2 linked regions of the Catalinimonas alkaloidigena genome follow. The protein of the gene in region 2 interacts with the protein of the main gene of each other region in a pairwise test. Links are inferred from orthologs where the notes say so. Each region holds a gene or a part of one and is shown on either strand. Other genes may lie near its edges. The genes, in order: rpe and eno.

Region 1 (9,264 bases), 430 kb from region 2 along the record:
TACATAATTGAATTCAAAACAAAAGAATTATTTAAGGGAGAAAACTCAGACACCATTAAGCTAATTGTTGAAGCTTCAGATTGTGGGGGAGCTTTTATGAAAGCCAGTTCTTATCTTGTTTTTGCATTCATGAACGTACAGGCAAACAAATTAGCATATCACCAGTGCTTTAGGATGGCTTTAGAAGAACAGCATGCATCTGAAGCGCTTATAAAGCTAAAAGCAATAGATTGAGTGTTGTAATTTATCGCACCAAAAAATCAGAATCCAGAGAGTGGAAGGTCTGGAAGGTGGTGTTTCCTCTTTTGATGTCTACTACAAAATCATGATCACGTACGTGACCATTTCTATTTCCATGTAAGTGAAGACTGATATTTTGTTGTCCTTCCGCTAGCCTTGCTCTGCCGTAGTAAATGCTGTGGGGAATGGTTTGCCAGTTGCGGGTATCTGCTTTTTCGGTAATGGCATTCACCAGGCTGATCACTGCACCCAAATCTTCATTTTCTTTGCGGACACTGTATTCGGCAGCCTTTTTCATAGCCACTCTCAATAAAGAGATGCCAAATTCTTTCAACATTCTCTGCTGTAGCGTCTGAAAAGCAATGCCATTTATATTTTCAGCCTGTTCAAGCATGACTTTTTTACCTTGCCCTGATGACAAATACGCATGATCAAAAACCATAGGCCTTTCCACATATTTTGGAAAAGCTACCCTTATAAACTCTACATTGTTGAGATTTTTCTTTTCATACTCCTTTTCATCTTCCAGTTGGAAAGGGAAGGTCAATCCCAGGGCATCATTGGTGAAGTTAACCACTCCTCCTTGCCCCCGCACCAGGGCAAAATTGATACTCCACTCATCCTTTACCGGGCCCAGACCATTGTTCCAGAAAAACACCAGTTCTCCTCCCTCCTGCTTTTCGTGTTGATATTTCATTCCAAACAGATCTTCGTAACGCTTCAACTCATTCTCAAAACCCATCAGGTAGGCGGTTCTAAGTAAATCTTGCTTAAGCTGATCAGGTGCTTCAATGCCAAACATAGCTTGGTAATCCTGCTGGTAAATATCTACTGCATTCCGATAAGCGATAAATGCATTATTGTAATCTTTATCCGCATCGTAGATGATGCCCATAAGATTATGAATAAAGGCATCCCGGGTGTATTTTCCTGTTTTGCCTGATACATTAGCTTTATACTTATCACTGAGTTTTTGAAGTTTGACATTCAGACGTCTGCATTCTACCAGAGCGGACTGCGTGTCATTCATCCTCAGAAAGTTCAGCGCTTTGTAGTAATGGATCAGCAAAAGCTCATGATCCTCACCCGTATAATAAGTAAGGTTGGGGTTGATCAGCAGAGAGGAAGCCGTATTCCAGTAATTATTGCGCAAATCTTCGCCCAGCTTATAAGCTTCTTCAAAAAACTGATTGCTCTCTTCGTATTCAGCTTGTAGCGAAGAAACCAGTCCTCTGTTCAGGTAATATAAGAGCTTGGCTTTGCTTTCAGGAGCTTTTTTGCTGTTTACCAATACTTTCTCCGCCTTTTCTATCTCTCCTTCCTCAAAAAACCGGTTGAACTTATAGTTCATCTGATAATAGGAGGCACAGGAAAAGCAGAGAAAGAAAATACTCAGCCAGCAGATATATCTTACTCTAAAGAAGAGTTTCATGAAGCATTACTTCAAATGGTTTAAATCAAGAATTGGACTTCAACACTAGTATCAGTTGACGATGTACTTCTTAATCTTTTTGCCATCCAGCCATACAATTTCGTTGGTTTCCAGGTTAGCCAGTTCCAAATCTACCTGGTAAAAAGTGACCTGACGTTTACCTTCAGAGTCTACAATTGAATTGATCGTACCGAACATCATGAAGTCGGCACCCAACTCTGCGCCCCACCTTTTGGCGGTTTCAGGAGAAGCAAACTCTTGCTGGTCGGCACGTTCTTGCCTCAGCTTTTCACGAAAAACACTGTTCTGTACCACTCTCACAGTTCCGCTACGAATCATTTCTCGTTCAATGTCTTTGATGAAGGTCTCTGCCTCAATATGCTCATGGCTTTTATTGGTCATAAGCCCCACAATTACCACCGGCTTTCTGCCATTATAGTTGGTAAAATTTTCTCTCCAGGCACTCTGAATTACACTTTCAGAAAGCGCTTCAGCTACCCTACGGGAGTCAGCGTCATTCCAGCGACCGCTCAGGTCAATGTCGGAGTTGGTATCTACCCGGGTTACGGTCTTGGCGCAGCCAAAGCTGAGCAATGCGATAAGCATGAACAATGGAAGTGATTTGATATGGGATTGCATGGTTCAGTGAAAATTTCAATAAGGTGATTTGTAACGAAATATTGGCAAAATTGATACCGAAATAAGCTTTATTAAGCGCATACGAATTTTTATGGTAGCCGGGTAAGCTTATACTGAATATTATCAGAAACTCATTTTTTATAGCAATAACAGCCTTCACTTCATGAAAAACGTTAATATTTTTGTATTTTTATTACATGCTATTTTTCTACCAAAACCATTATTAGCTGCATAGCCGTAAAGCAGATGCTTATGAGTGAAGATTTATTGACAAAAAGAGCTATTATCTTACGTGACACCATTGTAAAGCTTGAACAGAGATTGGCGCAAAAAAACTACTCTCCTACTTTTGCGGATCATTACTTACTACAGTTGCTGGATAAAGCCTGTAAAGCCTGCCTGGCATTGGGAAACCAGTTTGTTAGTCTACAGACCCAGGAAGAGACTAAAAATCATCCACCTTATATATTTGAGAAGTTGGTAGAAAACAAGATTATTGATCAGGCATTAAGCAAAAGACTCCTTTCACTGATCGCATTCAGGAAGCTGATCCTGCAGGCCGCTCTGCTTAAAGGCAAACATGTTCATCTGAAACTCACCCCTACTCACTTGCAGGATTTCCATACGTTTACGCAGAAGCTACTGTTAGCCTGAGTGCCTAGTAACGAGCAATCAGTTTGAGATTGATAAAGCGGGCTGAGAGCCGGTTGGGTACAGCATACTGCCTTCCCTGTACGTCATCTATCCAACTGAAAGAAATAGTATTGTCTGCTCCCAGTACATTCAGCACTTCCAGTCCAAGCCAAAGAGAGCGGAAAAAGCTGTTCTCCTCTGTTTTCTCTTTCCTGAAATTCAACTGTTTTGAGAAGCCCAGGTCTAACCTTTTGTAGTCAGGTCCATCCAGGAAGTTTCTGTACGCAACACTTTCGGGAGGACCAAATGGCAGGCCTGAACCATATAAGAAACTCACATATACCCGTGTACTGGGATCGTTAGGAAGATGATCCTGAAAAAAAACCCCAAAATTCACCAGCTGATCAGCCGGACGACGGATGTAGCCTAAACCATCACCTTCAATATCCTCCCGGGTCCGTAAGAAGCCCAGGCTGAACCATGACTCAGCCCCGGGGATAAACTCACCGCTGATCCTGAAATCTGCTCCAGTTGCGTAAGCTGTAGCATTATTATCGGCATAGTATCGAATACGCACATTATCCACATCATAGGGATTTACGTCGCTGAGGTGTTTGTAGTAGAATTCTGAAAGTAAGGCAAACTCTCTGCCGAACATGCTGAAGCGGTAATCCATTCCTGCAATCAAATGTACTGAGGATTGTGCCAGCACATCAGTATGCAACTCACCCTGCCTGTCTCTAAGCTCGCGGTAGAATGGAGGTTGCTGATACATTCCGGCGGCAAAACGAAAAACCACATCCCCTAATCCCATCGGCTTGTAAGAGTACTGAAATCTGGGACTAAAGAGCCACTGCTGATTTACTGTCCAGTAGTTGACCCGTAGACCGTAATTGAAAGTATGCGCCTCATTCCACTCGGTAGTATTCTGTACAAAAGCAAAGTAACGATGGGAGTTCAGGTCTAAGGAATTGTTGATGCTCTGGTAAATATTAGAATAACCGGAAGAGTCGCTAAAAGCATACTGTTCTACGATATCGTCAATTCGTTCATTAGCATAACCCAGACCGAATTCCAGCGTATTGCTACTGCCCAGGCTCATAGCATGGCGGTTTTCCAAATTGATGATTTCCGCTTCCAGCTTATTTCGGGCATGACGATAGTTGCTACCGATGCCGAGAACAGTAGCACAACGGTTAAAGCTTTGAGAACCGGGCATAATATCAATGTCACATAGGCGGTAGCCAGATTCAAGGTCAAAATATTCTCTTTCACGGGTAGATACGCGAGAAGAAATCAGTTTGGTCGTCCACCAGTCCTTGATACGATGTGTCAGTTTCAGTCCCAGCTGATAAGTACGATAATCAAGCACTTCCTGCCCCACATAGCCTACAAAGAGACGAAAGGGTTCATCCAAAGTACCGAAGGTGGTCTCTCTACTTTCCGGTCTTACCAGATAGCGATTATCGGAAATAGCACCCAAAATGCCCAATTCTGTCTTGTTCACATCAGGATCACCGTCCAGGTCAAAACTGAGGTATGACTGCAAATCCAGAAATCGGGGTAAATACTCTCCGTTGGTCTCCAGCGTATTGAGCAGATACTGAGCAGTCTTATAGCGTCCTCCGATAAGATAGCGTACTTTTTTATTTTTGCTGCTTCCTTCTACATGAACTCCGCCATTCAACAAGCTCAGGCTTGCCGATGCCCTGGTCTTGTCAGGGGTTTTATAAGTAACATTGAGGTTAGAAGACAACTTATCTCCGTACTTTGCCTGCCACCCACCAGAAGAAAAGGTGACGGCACCTACCAGATCAGGATTGATAAAACTGAGTCCTTCCTGCTGACCGGCACTTACCAGAAAAGGGCGGTAGACCGGAATATCATTGACATATACCAGATTCTCGTCAAAATTACCTCCTCTAACAGAATATGTAGAGGAAAGCTCATTGTTGCTTACCACGCCAGGTAAAGTAGCCAGCACTTTGGTAAAATCACCAAAAGGCGAAGGCGTCACCTGAGCTGCATTAGGCTCTATCGTCATGATACCTGCTTCTCTTCTTAATGATTCATCCTGTTGGCCACTTACCTCTACATCATCCAAAACACGTATCTGTGCCTGCATAATCACAGTCATATCAAGGGTATCATTCGCTGAAACAGTGAGCTGCCGGGAACGTGAATGATATTCTAAATGGGTAAAAAGAAGCTCGTAAGTACCTCGGGAAAGCCTGATCTGAAAATTTCCGCTTGAATCGCTAGTCGTACCTTTACCACTGCCCACCACCTGAATATTAACCTCAGCAATGCCTAAAGCAGTGGAATCCAATACTACTCCTTTTACTACTGCTTCCTGGGCAAAAATCAGTGATATTGGAAGGAAAAGACAAAAAGAAAAGATAATTGCAAAACGCATCTCTATGCTAATTTCTTTGCTTGCTGGCAGTCATTTTTTTTAAGCCAGAAATAGTTGAAAGTGGTTCAGGAGATTTAAAGACAAAGCTTCCTGCCACCAGCGCATTAGCTCCTGCTTTTACCAAAGCACTTGCATTCTGATCAGTTACTCCCCCGTCTATTTCTATCCAGATGTCAGCCTGCGTCTCCTCAGCTAATTTTTTTAGCTTTAGTATTTTGCTGTAGGTGTGTTCAATAAATTGCTGCCCTCCAAAACCCGGATTTACCGACATGATTAGCACCAGATCTAATTCGTGTATGATATCTTCTAACCCACTTACCGGTGTATGAGGATTCAAAGCTACTCCGGCTTTACAGCCCAGTTCTTTGATCTTGCCTATTGTACGGTGCAAATGGCTTAGCGTTTCATAATGCACAGTAAGACGGTCTGCTCCGGCATCTTTGAATGCTTCCAGAAAGTCATCGGGACTTTTGATCATCAGATGCACGTCCAGCGGTTTCTTCGCGTGTTTTTGTATCGCCTGACAAACGGGTATGCCGAATGAAATGTTCGGCACAAAGATTCCGTCCATGATATCCACATGAATCCAGTCGGCTTCACTTTCATTCAGCATCTCTATATCTCGCTGAAGGTTGGCAAAATCAGCGGCTAATACAGAAGGAGCTATTGCGGTATCTTTCATGATGATTTGCTTTGCTACAAAGCTAGGTCGGATAAATAAGAGATAGAATTAAAATAGCTTATTTTTTCCATCGCATGATACAATGCATATTCAATACGACAGCCCTTAGCGCAACTGAAAAAGCTATTTAAAACTTAACAATTTTAAGCGTATCAGAAACCGAAGCTGACAAAATATGCATAATGTAAACACCCTGAGAAAGGCCATCCATGTCCAAAGTGAGTGAATTGCGTTTGAATTCATCTACATTTTTCTCAAGCATAAGTTTACCTTCAGGACTGTATAAATTGATGTGCAATGTCCCTTCAAAATTTCCATTAGAAGGCTCAATGATCAGATCACTATCTTCTACCGGATTGGGATACACTTTATAATAATGCTTTTGCGGCATGTCCTCTATAGGAGTCAGGTAATTATCCATCAGCCTATTGTAATCAGGAATACCATAGCCTGTTTCATTGTTCGGGGTGAGGGACATATCACCAGAAAAACGAATCTTTTCTATGATTTCAACATTGGTAGCATGAGGAATAGCCTGCCATACGCCTGCAACAAATCCAGCAATCAAAGGTGCGGCGAAAGAGGTTCCGTTAGAAGTTACTACATTGCCGGAAGCGTCAACAACCACCGTTTGTAAGCCTAAAGCAGATACATCGGGCTTAACTCTGCCATCTACAGAAGGTCCATAAGAACTGAATGATACTTTATCACGAGTACGGCTTACCGCCCCTACCGCCAGGATGTCCTGGGCATCAGCAGGAGGAGATACATAATGCCAACTGCCCGAGCCTTCGTTTCCAGCACTTACTACACATATAATCCCTCTGTCAGTAGCTGCATCCACTGCACGGGTAATCACTGCACTTTGACCATCCAGGTCTTCATAGCTATAATCCATAGCGGAATCATTAAAAGTGGTATAGCCCAGTGATGTACTGATAATGTCGGCACCTGTACTATCGGCATATTCAGCAGCAAATAACCAATTGTATTCCTCAATTCTGTATTCTGAACTTACCTCTTCTGTCACACAAAGCATATAGTCAGCGCCATATGCACCTGCTTCCAGCACACCCGGCAAATATGCCCCAATGCAGGATAGTGCTTCAGTACCATGCTGGCCGTACTGATAGACATCAGGGCTATTGCCTACAAAATCATAACCGGGCAGCATACGGTCATCCTCATAGATGTGCTGAAAGTAAGCAACCGTATCAACGCCTCTGAAGCCCCCATCAAAAACTGCTATTAACATACCTTCACCATTAAAGCCGTCTTCATGCATTTCATCTATGCCCAACATATCGTTTTGCTCCATATTGAGCAGTTGTTCAAGAGGTTCTTCCTGCTTTCTTGTTCTTCTGGACTTTCCGGTTGATGAGCCTGATTTTCTACGTTCCCCCCTGCCTCTGGGCTTTACCAGTTCGGAACCCACAATAAAATTCTCAGCCAGAATGCTCTCTAATTCTTCAGGCGTGGCTTCTATGAGTGCTCCATTGAACCAACGGGTTTTGTAATATACCTCAGCTCCCAGCTCTCTTAGCTGTTTCAGATAATCCTCTTTTACCGGAAAATCAGAATATGTAACAGGAATATTCTGCTTGTAACGTCTTTCTATCGCACGAACGGATAAATATTCTTCAGGGCGATCCAAATCATAGGCAAGGGTATCTTTATCAGAAAAGAACACTACATATTGGCTTTCCTGGGCCAGCACCCAGCTTCCACAACATAGCATTATAAGGAGGGTTGAAAATAATCTGAGAAGAGCAAGTGAGCTATGGTTTATCAAGCGTGAAGTCCGAGCGGGCTGTCTAGTTATTTTCATGACCGTAAGCAATTAAGGTTTGTCGGTAGATACGCCCTGATTCCAGTATCCCCAAACCTATACATTCTGGTTCACTGGCACAGTAATGTAATCTAAGCGATTTTTTATAAAAGAGCCCCAGATTTTCCGCATATGTTTCCGATGCTTCAATCCTGTTAATAATAGTATCCTGGCTTTGTGCCTGGACAACAGTAAGCATATTTTCCAACATCAGACTGTCTAGCGGACTATCTACCTCATCTAGTAACGTCTGACTTGTGTTCCTTAGTTCGTATGCTGTTTCCTCACGACTGTTCAGCGCATTAGCATCCCAGCGCTGTCCAAAGCTAGCTGGAAAGACAATCTTAATCCGGGGAACATTATTTTCTACTACCACAATTCGCTGCGTACTTTTCCTGGCGGTCCAAACGGAGTCCAGTTCCCAGAAACCTGAATCAGTGGTACTGGTAAAACGCTCCAGTCTATAGATAGTTTCGCCCCCCTGCCCGGGAAAAGAGTCAGCCACAACTTCTTTGAGTAGGTACTGCTGTGTATCAGGTTCAGCTACCAGGGTATATGCTATATCCTCCACCTTGTAAATGGAGTATCTACCTACTTCCAAAGGAAAATAATCAATGCCCAAACGGCTTTGTTGGGGAGGGATAGTCTCGCTCTCGCATGCTGACAGGCTTACAAAAGCTATGATAATAAGGACGATAGGGCTGAAAACTCGCAATGTAAAATTGAATTATTGTTGCTGCCAATTTACAGTAGTAACCTGACATTCCAGCAAATATTTTAGGGAATGCGCCTCAATGTGATAAAAAGACAAAAAAATAACGGACCATAAGCCCGTTATATGCATTTGATGAGAACCATCAGTACATCAACTAATAGATTCTCTAACTCTTCTGGTATATTCTCTAAGTGCGGATTTAAAATCAACGCCTTCGTCTTTCATTCTTTCAAGGATAAAGATGGCAGCCAGAATATGTGTCAGTTTCTCTCCTTCATCTTCTCCATTTACCTCAATGGGTAAAGGCTGCTCTTCAACTAATGCTTCCTCTGCCGATATTAAGTCTTCCAGGGATTGATTTTCTACTAACTTCTTGACAACAGCTATTTTCATAATATTTAATCAGCTTTTTCTAGTTTAACTTTTCAATGAGTTCTACAACGGCTTCTTCTTTACTGGAAGCTACCGAATCCAGTAGTTCACCATTTTTAAAAACTGCGAAAAAAGGCAGATTAGTGACGCCTGCCGCTTTTCTGGCTTCAGGGTTCTTTTCTGCATTTACATCCAGAAAAGTCACATCATCAAAACGCTGATCTTCAGACAAACGCCTGTATTTGGGCTTGAATAACCTACAGCTACCGCACCAGTCCGCATAATATTTTACAATTACTTTATTCTG
Region 2 (9,145 bases):
GCTGGTACTTACTGCATTGTAAAACCCTACTACTCCTCCCAATAGATGCGACTCCCAGGATACACCTGCCAGCGTAGGAAGTACACCATAAAATAACCCACCATAAATGAACATTATAAGCAGTGAGATCAGCAGGGATTTAAAGTCCTGCCTGAATATTCCGAAAAAGATAAGAAATGAAGCCAGACCATATATAAGTCCACTGGCTCCTATATGAAAAGCAGGGCGGGCAAAAACCCAAACCAATACTCCTGTCAGAAAATAACACTGCAGAAAAACCCGGGTAGCAATTTTGGTATAGAACATATATAACATTGTTCCCAGGAAAAGCAATGGAATAGTGTTAGAAGCTAAATGTCTGACACTGCCATGAAGTAAAGGGGAAGTTACTATACCCACCATCCCTCTTATTGTACGGGGCATGATACCAAAAAGCGCTAAATCAATCCGATAGGTATACTCAAAGAGCAATACCGCCCACATGACCATAATTAATCTTGCCGGTACAATAATACTTCTGCTGATACTTTGCATATTATTATTTTTGTTCTTTTTCTGCTGATGTTTCAGCCATAGTCTTTAATGTAAGCATAAGCGGCAGATGATCACTAAATCCTCCATGATATTGGTAACCAGCATAAGTTCTATTGGGTTTAACACCACCATAGGTCTTATCTTTTTCAAGTAACCAATCAGGATGAAAAACCTTTGCTGTTTGACTCTTCACATAAAATCTGTCACTCATCAACAGCGGCTTGCTAACCCACATTTGATCAAAATGACTCCACAAACCTTGATGCTTATGCGTCCCGTCAAAATGCTTGTTAGAGATGATCACCAGGCTGGAATCTTTGCCCGCTAACAGTTGTAAACTTGGATCATCAGGAGAGTCATTGAAGTCTCCGGTGACTATCACTGACGCATTAGCTTCCTGATCTATGATTCTTTCCACTCTTTCTCTCACTACCGAAGCAGCATAGATTCTGCGTGACTCTGATGATTTACCGCCGCCGTAACGAGATGGCCAGTGATTGACAAAAAGATGAAATTCCAAGCTTTCCTGAAGCTTGGCTTTCAGATAGATTATATCTCTTGTTTTCCGATACGTATCATCAGGAAATGTAAGTCGGATAAAGTTTGTATCTAAAGGCTGGATAAGCGCCGGCCTGTATAATATTGCCAAATCAATTCCTCTCCTGTCTTCTGATTCCTGATGAATGATGTCATAACCAGCTCTTTGCAATGGAGTTTGTTCAAGCAGATCTCTCAACACACTTACATTTTCAATTTCAGCGAGTGCAATAAGCCCCGGGAACTTCCATTGACCGGCAGCAAGTAAGGTTTTATATATGTGGAATAATTTTTTTTGATAACGTTCTCTATTCCATCCTCTGATGCCATAAGGCAAAAATTCGTCGTCGTTTTTCAGGCTGTCATCCTGCGTATCAAAAAGATTCTCTACATTCCAGAAAATAATTTGTACTTCGTCAGAAGGCTGGTCAAAATTCTCCTGTGAATACCCAACCCTAATTACTGATAAAAATACTAACCCAAAAACAATCTGCTTCATCTGCAACCAATTTAGCTACAAGATAAGTCTGGCTAGATCCTAATACACAACAAACTTCTGCCTTACATTACCTAAAGAGGAATATTGCCATGTTTCTTCTTTGGTAACTTATCCACTTTATTTTCCAGCATTTTGAAAGCCCTCATCAGCTTAGCTCTTGTTTGATGAGGATAGATTACTTCATCAATATATCCTCTTTTAGCCGCCATATAAGGATTAGCAAAAGTGGTGGTATATTCATCTATTTTTTCCTGAAGTTTAGCCTCCGGATCATCAGCCTCTTTGATTTCCTTCCTGAAAATAATCTCAGACGCTCCTTTGGCCCCCATTACTGCAATTTCTGCACTAGGCCAGGCATAATTCATATCAGCGCCAATATGTTTAGAATTCATCACATCATAAGCCCCTCCATAAGCTTTACGCGTAATTACTGTCACGCGAGGAACCGTAGCCTCACTGAAAGCATAAAGTAACTTTGCACCATTGGTAATAATCGCATTCCACTCCTGGTCTGTTCCGGGTAAAAAGCCTGGTACATCTTCTAAAACCAGTAAAGGGATATTAAAACTATCACAGAAACGAACAAAACGAGCTCCTTTTACACTGGCATTGATATCCAATACACCCGCCAAAGTAGCTGGTTGATTGCCTACTATTCCTATACTCCTCCCCCCTAGCCTGGCAAAACCAACTACTATGTTTTCAGCAAAATTCTTATGAACTTCCATAAAGCTACCCTCATCCACTATGCCACTGACCACATCACGCATATCATAGGGCTGATTAGGGTTTTCTGGTACGATATCATCCAAAGCTGCCCTACTTTCGTCTTCTTTAGGCTGGTATTCAAGGTGTGGGGCATCCTCTTCACAGTTCTGGGGTAGATAGCTTACCAAGTGACGAATGTCTTTTATACACTGTAATTCATTTTTACACGCAAAATGTGTCACTCCACTTTTTGTACTATGGGTAATCGCTCCCCCTAACTCTTCAGCTGTTACATCTTCCTGAGTGACGGTCTTTACTACGTGAGGACCTGTAACAAACATATAGGAGGTTTTTTCAACCATAAAGATAAAATCGGTTATAGCAGGAGAATAGACTGCACCACCGGCACAAGGCCCCATTACCGCTGAAATCTGTGGAATAACGCCTGAAGCTAAAGTATTTCGGTAAAATATATCGGCGTATCCACCTAATGAGACCACGCCTTCCTGAATTCTGGCACCTCCTGAGTCATTCAAGCCAATGATAGGTGCTCCGTTTTTCATAGCCAGATCCATGATTTTTACAATTTTTTCAGCATGAGCTTCTGATAAAGATCCTCCAAAGACTGTAAAGTCCTGAGAGTAAACATAGACCAAACGTCCATCCAATGTACCATAACCCGTAACTACGCCATCACCTAAATACTTTTGTTTTTCCAGTCCGAATGAAGTACTGCGATGCTCAACAAACTTACCTGTTTCTTCAAACGAACCTTCATCCAGCAAAAGGGTTACCCTTTCTCTAGCCGTTAGCTTCCCTTTATCATGTTGGGCTTTGATTCGTTTCTCTCCCCCCCCCAGCAATGCCATCTTATTTTTTTCTTCAAGTTGTTGTAGTTTTTCAGCTTTAGTAATTGCTACATATCCTTGCTGAGCATTATCATGCCGAGCATCTTCATGCGAAGCGTTATTTTGCCTTTCTTTCATAGTAAATATTAATTTATTTGTGTTAAATATAGTTATATATAAGAAACCATTTATTTTCGCAGTGCATTTACATTAAACAAATGCATATATGCTATTCATTGTGGGATAGCTTTCAGATATGGAGAAGCAAAAAATTGCCGTAATTGATTTAGGTACCAACACCTTTCATTTGCTTATTGTAAGCATTGACAGTTATCAACGCTTTCACATAATACATCGTGAGCGTAAAGCTGTGATGATTGGTCGTGGAGGAATTAATCAGGGAATGATTAATGAAGAAGCTCAGTTAAGAGCTCTTTCAACCGTTCAGCACTTTAAAGACATGATTGATAAGTTCAAGATAGATCATGTAGTAGCTACCGCCACAAGTGCTTTTCGTAATGCTAAAAATGGAGCATCTTTAGCAAAGCGGATTTATGATGAAACGAGTATATCCATAGATATTATTCCTGGTGAGCTTGAGGCTGATTATATTTACTATGGTGTAAGAGAGGCCATGGCTCTTGAGGCTGAAAATGCTCTTATCATGGACATTGGCGGAGGAAGCGTGGAATTTATTATTTGCAACGATCAGTTTGTGCTCTGGAAGCAGAGCTATGAAATTGGTGCGCAACGTCTTTTGGAATTATTTGATATTACGGACCCTATCTCCAGAGAGAATGTAGAACAACTTTTACAATATTTTGATAATAAGCTACTTAGTTTAACTAAAGCCGTCAAAAAATTTCAACCAAAAACATTAATCGGTGCATCAGGTACTTTCGATACATTAAGCGATATTTATGTCATTGATCAAGATATCAATGTTAAGCCCGATGCATCTGAGTTACCACTTACTTACGAGCACTATTTAAAAACTCATCAGGCTCTCAATGAAAAAAATCATGCTGAGAGGATGACCATCCCAGGAATGATTGAACTAAGAGCTGATATGATTGTGGTAGCCTCATGGTTAATCCACTATGTTTTGGATAAATATCAGATACGAAATATCAGAGTTTCAGCCTTTGCACTTAAAGAAGGCTTATTACGATGTGTTTCTAATCAACTCATAGCAAATCAGTAACAGTAGTTACATGCAGCACTTCAAACACACTGACCTCTACAATTTTACTTATAATGTATTTAGGAAAATAGGCTGTCCCAATAATGATGCTGAGCTGGCAGCAGAAGTTCTACTCAAAGCAGATCTCCGGGGAGTGGACTCTCATGGAGTAGCACGGCTTACTGGCTATGTGAGGTTATGGGAGAAGAAAAGAATTAATGTTAAGCCTGCTATACAGATCGTACATGAAACTCCAAGTACTGCTGTAATTGATGGAGATGAAGGTTTAGGGCTGGTTGTAGCTCCTTTTGCCATGAAAGTGGCTATGGAAAAAGCATCCTCTGCTGGTACCGGTTGGGTTAGTGTAAGAAACTCAAACCACTTCGGTATAGCTGGCTACCACGCTATGATGGGCTTAGAAAAAGATATGATTGGACTTGCCATGACCAACGCCAGCCCCCTGGTAGCTCCTACCTTTGCAACCGAACGCTTACTAGGCACTAATCCTATCGCAGTTGCCATCCCTGCTAATCAACAGCCGCCTTTTGTCGCTGATTTTGCGACAACCACTGTAGCGAATGGCAAATTAGAAATTTTGCAAAGAAAACAGGAAAAAGCACCTCTCGGATGGGTCCAAAATGCCCAAGGTCAGCCTTCTGAGAATCCCGGCGAGCTTTCTGAAGGTGGTGCATTGCTTCCATTGGGCAGTGACAGAGTCCATGGTAGTCACAAAGGATATTGCCTGGGTTCCATCGTAGATATATTTTCAGCAATTTTTTCGGGAGCAAATTACGGTCCCTGGGTACCTCCTTTTGTTAGCTTTCTACCCTTAGTCAAAGATCCTGTAGGTGAAGGAATTGGACATTTTTTGGGTGCAATGCGGGTAGATGCTTTTCGTCCTGCAGATGAATTTAAGAAACACATGGATCAGTGGATTCAACGTTTTCGTTCTGCCGATACGGTTGATCATCAGGAAAAAGTACAGATACCAGGTGACCCTGAAAGAGAAATGGAAAGTATCAGAAGTAAAGAGGGAATACCTATTCTTGAACCTGTTGTAAAAGATTTAAGAGGATTAGCAGAAAAATTTTCTATCCCTTTTATAAAGTAAAACCCACATTTAGCACCCAGGGGCTATTGTAAGGAGACTTGATGTTATCATACATTAGGTTATACATCGCAGAGAGTAATACAGCTCCTCTTCTTCCCAAAGGTTGGTACAAACCTCCACCTACAAAAAATCCTGACACCCAGTCTCGTTTGAAATAGGGTTCCTGGTTTACGACAGTAAGATATTCGGTACTCAGGCTTTCATACTGTACCTGAGCAAAGAACTGTTTTCCGATAAGGTGACGGGCAAAAAAGCTTCCTCCATAAATACTGCTTGCCTCGTACCCTCTATATTTTAAGTAACGATAAGTAAAGCCTGGGCCAGCAGTAAACTGATCAGTGAAGCGATAGCCTATCATAGGAGAAAGATCAATATAGGTCACTGATCCAAACTGTAAACCAAAATTACCGCCTACTGAAATTCTTTCCCAAAAATCGCTGCTGCTTCTTTCTTCTCTTGTTGTTTCTTCTTGTGCAAATAAAATATGACTACTAAAAATAAGGACTATAGCGGCAATCATTTGCTTCATATGTAAATGTTGTTTATTGCTTAATAATGACATATACATCTTCATCAGGCTTTTTCATCAGGTACTTTTCACGGGCAAACTTCTCAAGCAGTTCATCGTTACTCAGCAATTCTTTACGGTCTTTCTCCACCTGGTCAATTTTTTCCTGATAAAATTCTTTCTCTTTTTCTAGTGCATTAAGCTTCCTGGTCAGCATTATCTGTGAACCTATATCATTGGTATCCAGAAAAAGCATCCATATCACAAACCCCAAAGTGAAAAGGAAGTAAAAACTCTTAATAAATTTTGGAATTTTATTGAGGAAGCGCATGCATATCTGTTTAGTAAGTAAACGTATAGCAAATTAAATTGATTGCATTCACTATAAAAAGAAAATGCAACCCAAAATTGGGTTGCATTAAACTAATCAATTTTGTACTAATTCTGATAATCTGTTACAACAATTTTCCAGGAAAGTAGGCTACTTGCCCCAATTGCTCCTGAATTCTCAATAGTTGATTATACTTAGCCATTCTATCAGAACGAGAGGCTGAGCCTGTCTTGATCTGACCAGCATTTAGTGCCACAGCTAAATCTGCGATGAAATTATCTTCAGTTTCTCCTGAACGGTGTGAGATTACACTTTTGTAACCATTTCTTTTAGCAAGATTCACTGTATCAATTGTCTCGGTAAGAGAACCAATCTGATTCACTTTGATTAAAATAGAATTACCAACACCTTGATCAATTCCATCCTGTAGACGTTTAACGTTAGTAACAAAAAGATCATCACCTACCAGTTGGCATTTATCTTTCAGTAAGTCGGTATGAGTCTTCCAACCAGCCCAATCATCTTCACTCATTCCGTCTTCAATTGAAATAATAGGGTATTGATCTACCCATTCCTTCCAGTAATTCGCCATATCGGAGGAATTCAGCTCTTCTCCTGAAGACTCAAACTTATAAACGCCCTTTTCGCTGTCATAAAACTCAGTAGAGGCAGCATCAAGAGCAATAAAAATTTCTTCACCTGGCTTGTAGCCAGCTTTTTCAATAGCCTGAAGTACGACTTCAATTGCTTCTTTATTTGAAGTAATATTAGGAGCAAAACCACCTTCATCTCCTACATTTGTAGAAAGATTTTTACTTTTCAGTACATTTTTCAGGTGATGAAAAACCTCAGTACCCATACGAAGGGCCTCAGAAAAGCTTTCAGCCTTTACGGGCATGATCATGAACTCCTGAAAATCTATCGCATTATCCGCATGGCTTCCTCCATTCAGAATATTCATCATAGGTACAGGAAGCGTGTTAGCATTTACACCTCCGATATACTTATATAATGGTTGGCCCAGCTCAAGTGCAGCAGCTTTAGCAACTGCCAATGAGACTCCAAGTATCGCGTTTGCACCAAGCTTAGACTTGTTGGCAGTACCATCAATATCGAGCATGGTATGGTCTATGAGCGTTTGCTCAAATATAGATACTCCTAATAATTTCTGGGCAATTGCACTATTTACATTATCAACCGCTTTAGTTACTCCTTTTCCCATGAAAAGACTTTTGTCATTATCCCTCAGCTCTACTGCCTCATGTTGACCGGTAGAAGCTCCTGAAGGCACAGCGGCTCTTCCCAAAACATTATTTTCTGTAATGACATCAACTTCAACTGTTGGATTACCTCTGGAATCAAGGATTTGACGGGCGTGAATTTTCTTAATAATACTCATAAGATAAAAATTAAGTGCGCTTTTAGATTAGGGGCAAATTTAAAGAATGTTATGGATTAAGTATTCATCAGCTTCACGAATTGATCAAAAAGATAACGTGAATCATGAGGACCAGGTGACGATTCAGGGTGGTATTGTACTGAAAATGCTTTTTTGTCCAGCATTTTAATGCCTGCCACAGTATTATCATTTAAATTGATGTGTGTCACCTTGAGATTTTTCATCTTCTCAGCCTCTTCCAAGTTTACTGAGAAACCATGGTTCTGAGAAGTAATTTCACTTTTACCAGTCTCTAAATTTTTTACCGGATGATTTAATCCACGATGACCGTGATGCATTTTGTAGGTAGAAATATTATTTGCTCTTGCTAAGATCTGGTGACCTAGACAAATGCCAAACAAGGGGCGATCTTCTTCTAAAATCTTCTTTACGGTGTCTACAGCGTATTCCATAGCTCCGGGATCCCCTGGTCCGTTGGACACGAAATACCCATCAGCCCCCCATGCTTTAATCTTTTCATAGCTTGTTTTGGCGGGGAAAATTTTGCAATAACAACCACGCTCGGTAAGGTTTTTCAAGATGCTTGTCTTAATCCCCAAATCAATTACTGCCACTTTTTTTGGAGCACTCTCATGTCCATAATAATACTCGTCCTTAGTACATACTTGGGAGGAAAGTTCCAGCCCAGCCATTGAAGGAACCTCATCTAATATTTTCTTCAACTCTTTGAGATCAGTAAGTTCTGAGGAAATTACTGCATTCATAGCTCCCTTAGACCTGATATGTCTGACAAGCTTTCTTGTATCTATATTCGTAATACCGACAATTCCAGCATTTTCTAAAAAATGCTGAAGATCATGATCAGCTTTTTCACGGCTATAAACATTAGAAAAATCATTTACAACCAAAGCGCTAATTTTCGGCGTATTAGACTCCTGTTCAGAATCCAAGACTCCATAATTACCAATATGAGAGGTTGTATTGACGATTATCTGACCATAATATGAAGGATCGGTGTAAATTTCTTGGTAACCGGACATACCAGTGTTAAAACAAATTTCTCCACCTTTAGTCCCAATTTTTCCTATTGCATTACCATGAAAATATGTGCCATCTTCAAGGAGTAAGACAGCTGTTGCTTTTTTGTCGGGCTTCATAGGGTAGTTTTGAGCAATTTTAATAATAAACTAATAAAAAAAAAGGGATTAAGCTGTTGACTAAAACAGCTTAACCCCTCTATAAAGGATAATATGATGCTATTTGTTCTCTTTATCTTCAGAATCACTGGAATCGTCTGCTTCTTTAGATTGATCATCTGCTTTACCTTCAACTTTTTCATCTGTTGTTGAAGCTTCTTTTTTTTCTTCTACTTCAGTGGTTTCAGCTTCATCAGTTACTGTATCTCCAGCAGTAGTAGGTTGAGACTCTTTCTTATCTTCTACCTCTGTTGCTTCTGCAGTTGACGACTTAGCTTCACTTTTAGAAGA

The links.
Region 1: the proteins of eno (region 2) and rpe interact in binary tests that used the Escherichia coli proteins (3 or more experiments, as listed by UniProt). The link is inferred for Catalinimonas alkaloidigena from one-to-one orthologs.

What each region holds. Positions count from the first base shown.
Region 1 is NZ_JAQFIL010000001.1:1,389,794-1,399,057, reverse strand. What follows is about bases 4,206-7,132. They hold rpe (ribulose-phosphate 3-epimerase), read right to left. Parts: upstream 6,043-7,132; coding sequence 5,368-6,042; downstream 4,206-5,367. Other genes in these bases: OKW21_RS05870 (S8 family serine peptidase), read right to left, coding at 6,170-7,132; OKW21_RS05880 (TonB-dependent receptor), read right to left, coding at 4,206-5,360. Also shown: OKW21_RS05900 (hypothetical protein), read left to right, coding at 1-234; OKW21_RS05895 (COG3014 family protein), read right to left, coding at 245-1,672; OKW21_RS05890 (penicillin-binding protein activator LpoB), read right to left, coding at 1,724-2,311; OKW21_RS05885 (hypothetical protein), read left to right, coding at 2,564-2,965; more of OKW21_RS05880, read right to left, coding at 2,970-4,205; more of OKW21_RS05870, read right to left, coding at 7,133-7,780; OKW21_RS05865 (hypothetical protein), read right to left, coding at 7,857-8,585; OKW21_RS05860 (DUF6952 family protein), read right to left, coding at 8,736-8,978; OKW21_RS05855 (thioredoxin family protein), read right to left, coding at 8,998-9,264. UniProt on the Escherichia coli protein: Catalyzes the reversible epimerization of D-ribulose 5-phosphate to D-xylulose 5-phosphate.
Region 2 is NZ_JAQFIL010000001.1:963,935-973,079, reverse strand. Bases 5,522-8,329 are described here. They hold eno (phosphopyruvate hydratase), read right to left. Parts: upstream 7,659-8,329; coding sequence 6,384-7,658; downstream 5,522-6,383. Other genes in these bases: carA (glutamine-hydrolyzing carbamoyl-phosphate synthase small subunit), read right to left, coding at 7,715-8,329; OKW21_RS04105 (FtsB family cell division protein), read right to left, coding at 5,963-6,259; OKW21_RS04110 (hypothetical protein), read right to left, coding at 5,522-5,949. Outside these bases: OKW21_RS04135 (rhomboid family intramembrane serine protease), read right to left, coding at 1-534; OKW21_RS04130 (endonuclease/exonuclease/phosphatase family protein), read right to left, coding at 539-1,570; OKW21_RS04125 (acyl-CoA carboxylase subunit beta), read right to left, coding at 1,642-3,147; OKW21_RS04120 (Ppx/GppA phosphatase family protein), read left to right, coding at 3,383-4,330; OKW21_RS04115 (Ldh family oxidoreductase), read left to right, coding at 4,341-5,420; more of OKW21_RS04110, read right to left, coding at 5,410-5,521; more of carA, read right to left, coding at 8,330-8,815; rplQ (50S ribosomal protein L17), read right to left, coding at 8,915-9,145. UniProt on the Escherichia coli protein: Catalyzes the reversible conversion of 2-phosphoglycerate (2-PG) into phosphoenolpyruvate (PEP). It is essential for the degradation of carbohydrates via glycolysis.